DNA from 2 places in the Mesorhizobium sp. M6A.T.Cr.TU.014.01.1.1 genome. Region 1 is predicted to be linked to the other one. Evidence: predicted binding sites of a transcription regulator. Region 1 holds the regulator's gene; the other holds the start of a gene.
What was found. The regulator LexA, encoded in region 1, represses DNA repair genes until DNA is damaged. The targets are predictions, from matches to a motif close to TGTTCNNNNTGTGTTCNG.
Positions count from the first base shown of each region.

Region 2: the regulator LexA is predicted to act here: its motif matches at 1,976-1,993, upstream of dinB (DNA polymerase IV).

Region 1 is NZ_RZPG01000017.1:124,669-128,081, forward strand. It holds gene EN885_RS20130 (ComEC/Rec2 family competence protein) at 1-1,335, shown strand, start outside; gene lexA (transcriptional repressor LexA) at 1,329-2,066, opposite strand; gene glp (gephyrin-like molybdotransferase Glp) at 2,171-3,376, opposite strand; gene moaC (cyclic pyranopterin monophosphate synthase MoaC) at 3,376-3,413, opposite strand, start outside.
Region 2 is NZ_RZPG01000009.1:41,485-44,897, reverse strand. It holds gene EN885_RS12030 (hypothetical protein) at 199-501, opposite strand; gene EN885_RS12025 (hypothetical protein) at 720-1,088, shown strand; gene EN885_RS12020 (GNAT family N-acetyltransferase) at 1,171-1,629, shown strand; gene dinB (DNA polymerase IV) at 2,025-3,266, shown strand; gene EN885_RS12010 (DUF2182 domain-containing protein) at 3,350-3,413, opposite strand, start outside.

The DNA.
Region 1 (3,413 bases):
AAAAAATATGCGGCTGCAGCCGCACTCCTTTCCATCGCTGCCTATCTCATTTTTTCCGGCATCGCGGTCGCGGCTGAGCGCAGCTTCATCATGCTCGCGGTAATGCTTGTCGCCGTGCTGTTCGACCGGGCTGCGCTCACCATGCGCAATCTTACGATTTCAGCCATCGCCGTCATCGTCGTGTCGCCGCACGAGGTGGTCGGCCCAAGCTTCCAGATGTCCTTCGCCGCGACCGCGGCTCTCGTGGGCGCCTATGCCGGCTGGTCCGACTATCGTGCCGACAAGGCCACGGCGCCGCCACAACGACGGTCACCGGCCGCTTTCGTCACGCGGAAGCTCGTCGCTGGAACCGGCACCATCGCCATGACCTCCATCATTGCCGGCAGCGCCACCGCGCTCTTCGCCATCTGGCACTTCCAGCGCGTCTCGCCGCTCAGTCTGTTTGCCAATCTGGCCGTCATGCCGATCGTCACGGTCGTCATGTTCCTGGCGGTCGTCAGCGCCTTGGCAATGCCTTTCGGCTTCGACGGACCTTTCCTCTACATGATGGGCAAGGGGCTGACGGCCATGATTGCAATATCGGGATGGATCTCCGAACGTTCGCCGGTCGATGCAGTCGGGCTGATTTCGTTGCAGTCGGTTCTGCTGGTGACGGTCGCCCTGGTCATCGCCACGATGGCGACGACATGGTTGCGGCTTGCGGCACTTCCCTTTGCGCTTGCCGGCCTGCTGACGATTTCCGAGACGCGAACCCCCGACGTGCTGATCTCGGAGGATGCGCATCTGGTGGCGCTGCCGATCGGCGGCGGCGAACTTGCCGTCAACCGGGTGCGCTCGAACGAATTCACCACCGACAACTGGAAACATGCGCTGACTTCAGCGACCATTGTCGAGCCGGAGACGTTCGAAAAAGGAGACGTGCGGTTCGACATCGCCGACCCGGCCGACCTGCCGCCGGGAGCGCCTTTCTATTGCACTGCCGGCCTGTGCCTCGCCCGGCATCCGTCCGGCGCGATCATCGCGCTCGCCGACGACCGCAAAATCGCGCGGCCAGCCTGTGCCTTTGCGGACTTGATCGTCATCGACGATGCCACGGCCTATTATAATCCCTGCCGCAACCCGCTGGTCCTCGTCGTGACCAAACGGCAGCTCGCTCGCATGGGCAGTGCCGCCGTCTTTTTCGATCCGCTATCGGCGACGACGCGCGCAGAAATCCGTTTTGCCGTCAAACAGCCATATAGGCCTTGGCATGAGCAGCGGAGATTTTCGCGCGAGGCGAGGGGCCTGCCGCCATACCGTAAGCCTGAGAAACCCAAGAAAGCTGCCGTTCAGTAACGTCGGATCAATCCGACGAGCTTGCCTTGCACCTTGACCCGGTCCGGCCCGAAGATGCGCGTCTCATAGGCCGGGTTGGCGGCTTCCAGGGCGATCGAGGCGCCTTTGCGGCGGAACCGCTTCAGCGTCGCTTCCTCCTCGTCGACCAGGGCGACAATGATCTCGCCAGGCTGGGCGGTGTCGGCGTTGCGAATGATGACCGTGTCGCCGTCGAAGATGCCGGCCTCGATCATCGAATCACCCTTGACCTCCAGCGCGTAGTGCGCGCCGCCGGTGATCATGTCCGGTGGCACCGAGATCGAATGCGTCTGGTGCTGGATGGCATCGATCGGCACACCGGCAGCGATGCGGCCCATCACCGGGATGGAGACAGTGGCAACGACGTCGTCGTCATTGCCGGCCGCAGGCATGCGTGACGGCGCCGGCTTGATCTGTCGGCCGAGGCTGCCCTGCCCAAGGCTGCCCTGAATGACGCTCGGCGAGAATTTGCGTGCCGCATTGAGGCCGGGCGCGATCGAATCGGGCAGGCGCAGCACTTCCAGCGCGCGGGCGCGGTTGGGCAGCCGGCGAATGAAGCCGCGCTCCTCCAGCGCCGTGATCAGCCGATGGATTCCCGATTTGGACGCGAGATCGAGCGCTTCCTTCATCTCGTCAAACGAGGGCGGAATGCCGCTTTCCTTCAGCCGCTCGTGGATGAACATCAGCAGCTCATGTTGTTTGCGTGTCAGCATCGCGACCCCCAACAGAATCAGAAAAACAAACCCAGAACAAACACTATCTGTTCCAGTTGTGTTCCGCAACTGTTTAAAGTTTAATGAATGCGTTGACGTTTTGTTCAGCGTAGCATCAGCACGCTGCAGGCGGTGCCTGTCGCTGCGGGGGGAGCGAATGGCTCGCGCACGATCAGCCCGTTGGCGTCGGCCAGCATTCTGAGCATCGAGGAATCCTGGATGCCGAACGGCGTCGCCTTGAGCGTGCCGGCGTCTTCCTTCACCACGGCGCGTACATAGTCCTGCCTGATATCGTTGGCCGCCATGGCGGCACCGAGCCGCGCCTGACGCATGTCCTGCCGGTAGGCGCGTCCGCCAAGCCGCGCAAGCAGCGGCTTCAGGAAGAGCTGCGTGCAGACCAGGCTCGCCACCGGATTGCCGGGCAGGCCGATGCAGCGGATGTCGCCCAGCCGGCCGAACATCAGCGGCTTGCCGGGCCGCATGGCGATCTTCCAGAAATCGAGCGTCATGCCTTCGCCGGTCAGCACGTCGTGGACGAGGTCGTGGTCGCCGACCGAGGCGCCGCCCAGCGTGACGATGACGTCAGCCCCTGCGTTAACTGCCTTTTTCACCAGCGCGGCAATCGCCTCTTTGCGGTCGGGGGCGATGCCGAGGTCGAGCGCGCTGGCGCCGACCGAGCGGGCCGCGGCAGCGACGCCATAGGCGTTGGACGAGATGATCTGGTCCGGGCCAAGGTCGCTGCCTGGCGGCAGCAATTCGTCGCCGGTGGCGATGATGGCGACCAGCGGCCGTTTCACCACACTGACCTGCGGATGGTTGGCCGACGCTGCCAGCGACAACGCCGCCGGATCAAGCAGGCGGCCTTTCTCCAGCAGAACGTCGCCCTTCAAGAAATCGAGCCCGAGGCGGCGGATGTTGCGGCCTTCAACCGTCGACGCGGTCACTTCGATGCTGCCGCCGCCGAGGTCGCGGACATTCTCCTGGATGACGATGGTGTCAGCGCCTGCGGGAAGCGGCGCGCCGGTGAAGATGCGCACGGCCTGCGCCGGGCCGACTGTTCCGGCAAAGCCGCGTCCGGCCGGCGCCATGCCGATCACCGCAAGTGTTGCCGGCACGGAGGCGACATCCTCGGCCCGCACTGCATAGCCGTCCATGGCGGACGCGTTGAAGGGCGGCTGGGTGCGGAGCGCCGTGAGCGGGTCCGCCAGTATCCGGTCGGCGGCGTCCATCAGGGTGACGCTTTCAGCTTGCAAGGGCGCAGCATCTTCAAGCAGGCGCTCGAGCGCGTCGGCAACCGGAAGCAGCGCCATTATTGGCCTGCCCCTTGGGCGCCTACTTTGTAGACGC
Region 2 (3,413 bases), on a different contig from region 1:
CTGTGGGAGAAGGTGGATCGGCGCGCCAGTGCCGAGCCGGATGAGGGGTGCTGGGCGGAATGAGGCATTGGCAATCCGTCCGCCCTCATCACTTCCCCGGAGCAAGGGCAGGCGTTGGCGATCCGTCCAACACCCCTCATCCGACCTCGCTTCGCGAGGCCACCTTCTCCCACAAGGGGAGAAGGGAGCGTCACTCCATCAAGCCCGCCTGGATCTCTCCAGCGGAACCTCGCGATCGCTGAGCATCCGCGCCTCGGCGCGGCGTCGCCCCTGCTCGTCGATGAACGCCGCCTGGATCATGACCGTGGCGCCCGGCAGCCCGTCAGCGCGGCAGGCCGAGCAGCGAAGCCGCCCCGAAAGGGACGCCAGCGGCGTCTGCCCGGTTATCCCGAAGCGCCTCAGCTCAGCCGGCTTCCACCATCTGCTGCGGCCGCAATCGATACACTCGACCGCAATCGAGACGACCTCGGCGATCGTCGCTTCCTTGCCCGGCAATGCCATCGCCCCTAGTGCCTCCGTTCCTGTTTTGTTCACAACATTATGGGTTTTTACCGAAGAGTCGAGTCGGTTCCACTCAAACCCAAGCAAAAGTTTAACTTGTGCCAATTTTTGAGTTATGCTTATATCACTCGTGCCGACGGATAATAGCGCCGCGGACGACACGGATGGGCAGCAGGTCCGGGCATCCGTCGCGACCGCCGCCAGTTGAGGAAACCAGGATGGACGCCCTCTCCGCTCAATTCGCCCGCGATTGCGGCTATACCGGCGACAGCCCGGCCATGCTGGCCGCCTTCACGGCCATCCGCCTCGACGGCATAGGCAAGGCTCGCCTAGGCCACGACCAGCGCAAGGCGGTGGTCGACCGGCTGAAGCACGGCGAGGCCTTGTTCCTGGCGGCGATCCGCCCGGCGCAGTCGGCCGAGGAGGCGCTCGAGGATGCCGCCCGTTTCATTGCCTGTTATCGCAACATGCCGCGCTGGCGCCAGGAAAGACGCGGCGCCGATCTCGCCCGCGCCAGGCAGCAGCGGCTCCTGGCGCGCTTCTTCCGCCGTTTTGGCCATCGCCTCTGGGCACAGCAGGCGGCGTAAGCTGGACCTCCCGGGGCCATCGGCCGCGAATGGCTGGACCGCTCTTGCCGTCGCCAAGCCCGCGCCGTATGTCATCGCCTCGATGAGTGAGATTGAGTTCCGTCGCGCGCAAGCGCCCGATCTGCCGGCGATTGTCGCATTGCTTGCCGACGATGAGCTCGGTGAGAGCCGGGAGGACCCGTCGACGCCGCTCGCGCCGTCCTACCTCGATGCCTTCAGGGCAATCGATGCCGATCCCAACCAGCTGCTGGCGGTGGCCATCGAAGCCGGGCAAGTCGTCGGAACGCTGCAGCTCAGCTTCATTCCAGGCATTTCGAGAAAAGGCGCCTGGCGCGGCCAGATCGAAGGCGTTCGCGTCGCCCGCCACCGGCGGTCCGGCGGCATCGGCAAGCTGATGATCGAATGGGCGATTGAAGCGTGCCGCTCGCGCAACTGCACCTTCGTTCAACTCACCACGGACAAGAGCCGACGGGAGGCGCACGCTTTCTACGAGCGCCTCGGCTTCACCGCCAGCCATCTCGGCTACAAGGTGGCGCTGTAGGGGCACCTTGAACATTCCAGAGTAGGCGCCGTCGGCGAAGCTGCCGATCTCCCCCCTTGCGGGGGAGATGCCCGGCAGGGCAGAGGGGGGTGCTGTCCCTCCGACCTGTCGACCAATTACAGCCACGCCCTCAGGCTGATTTCCGGTTGGGAACGGGTCAAATCGAGAGTCGGCGATCCTTCCCACCCCTCTGTCCTGCCGGACATCTCCCCCGCAGGGGGGGAGATTGGATGTCGCTTCGGCTTTCGCCAACCACCAACGCTGGAACGCAGGCAGACAAGCGGCAGCGCAAACCTGAAGCGATTGCCCTGCCTGTCATCCGCGCTGCTTGACAATCCGCCCGCTATGTTCTCTTTATGTTCCACAAAGCCACCTCAAGCGGGCGAACGGGCCGGATGGAAGCCAACATCCTCCACGCGGATCTCGACGCCTTCTATGCCTCGGTCGAGCAGTTGCTCGATCCGGCCCTGCGCGGCAAGCCGATCGCCGTCGGCGGCGGCGTCGTGCTGGCCGCGTCCTACGAGGCCAAGGCTTTCGGCGTGCGTGGCGGCATGCCGGGGCGGCGCGCGCGTGAGCTCTGCCCCGGGCTGATTTTCGTCGGCGGCCATTTCAAGGACTACCAGCGGCTGGGCGATGCGGCTATTCAAGTGCTCGGCGATTTCACGCCTGTGGTCGAGCGGATTTCCATCGACGAGGCCTTTGCCGACGTCACCGGCTGCACCCATCTGTTCGGCCCGCCGGCCGAGATCGCCGGCACGATCCGCCGCCGCGTGCGCGCCGAGCTCGGCCTGCCGATCTCGGTCGGCGTGGCGCGCACCAAGCATCTGGCCAAGATCGCCTCGCAAGTGGCCAAGCCCGACGGGCTGGTGGTGGTCGATCCTCACCACGAGCTGGAGTTCCTGCACGATCTGCCGGTCGAGCTGATGTGGGGCGTCGGGCCGGTGACCAGGGAGCGGCTGGCCGGCATCGGCGTCAACACCATCGGCGAGCTGGCGAAAACCATCGGTGGGTCGCTGGAGCGCCTGCTCGGTCCGGCAGCAGGCGAAAAGCTCAATGCGCTGGCCTGGAACCGCGATCCGCGCAAGCTTGAGACGCAGCGCCGGGCGCGATCGGCCGGCGCGCAATCGGCGCTCGGCAGGAAGCCGGCCGAGGCAGAAATCTTCGTGCCCGCGTTGCTGCACCTGGCCGACAGGGTCGCCACCAGGCTGCGGGCAAAATCGCGGCCCGGCCGCACGGTGACGGTCCGCGTACGCTTTGCCGATCTGCGCTCGGTGACGCGCTCGATCACGCTCGACCAGCCGATTTTGGCAACCGCCATGCTGGCCGAGATCGCCGAGGCGCTGGTGCGCAAGGTGCTTGTCGATCATCCGCACGAAAAGACCATCTCGCTGCTGGCGATCGCCGTCTCGCATCTTGAGAAGCAATCGGCCCTGCAGCTGGAACTGCCACTCGGCCTCGACGACGACCGCCGCCGCCCCGGCACCAGAAGGGGTGCCGCGCGCTGGACCGCCGACCGCGCCATCGACAAAATCCGCGACCGCTTCGGCTGGGAAGCGGTCGGCTATGCCTCGGTCGCGCTCGGCCCGCAGCGGTCGGTTCCCGACGCGTTTCGCGAGCTGGCCGAAAAGGAATTGTGAGCCGGCTTGGCCGGGCGGTGCGATGCGCATTGCATCAGAAGCGATCGGGTTTCCTGCAAATGCGACATCCGAGGCGCTGGTCGTCAGACCAAAAGCGTTGCGCTGCCCCAGGCGATCAGGGCGATGCCGGCCACCCGGCCGACCCAC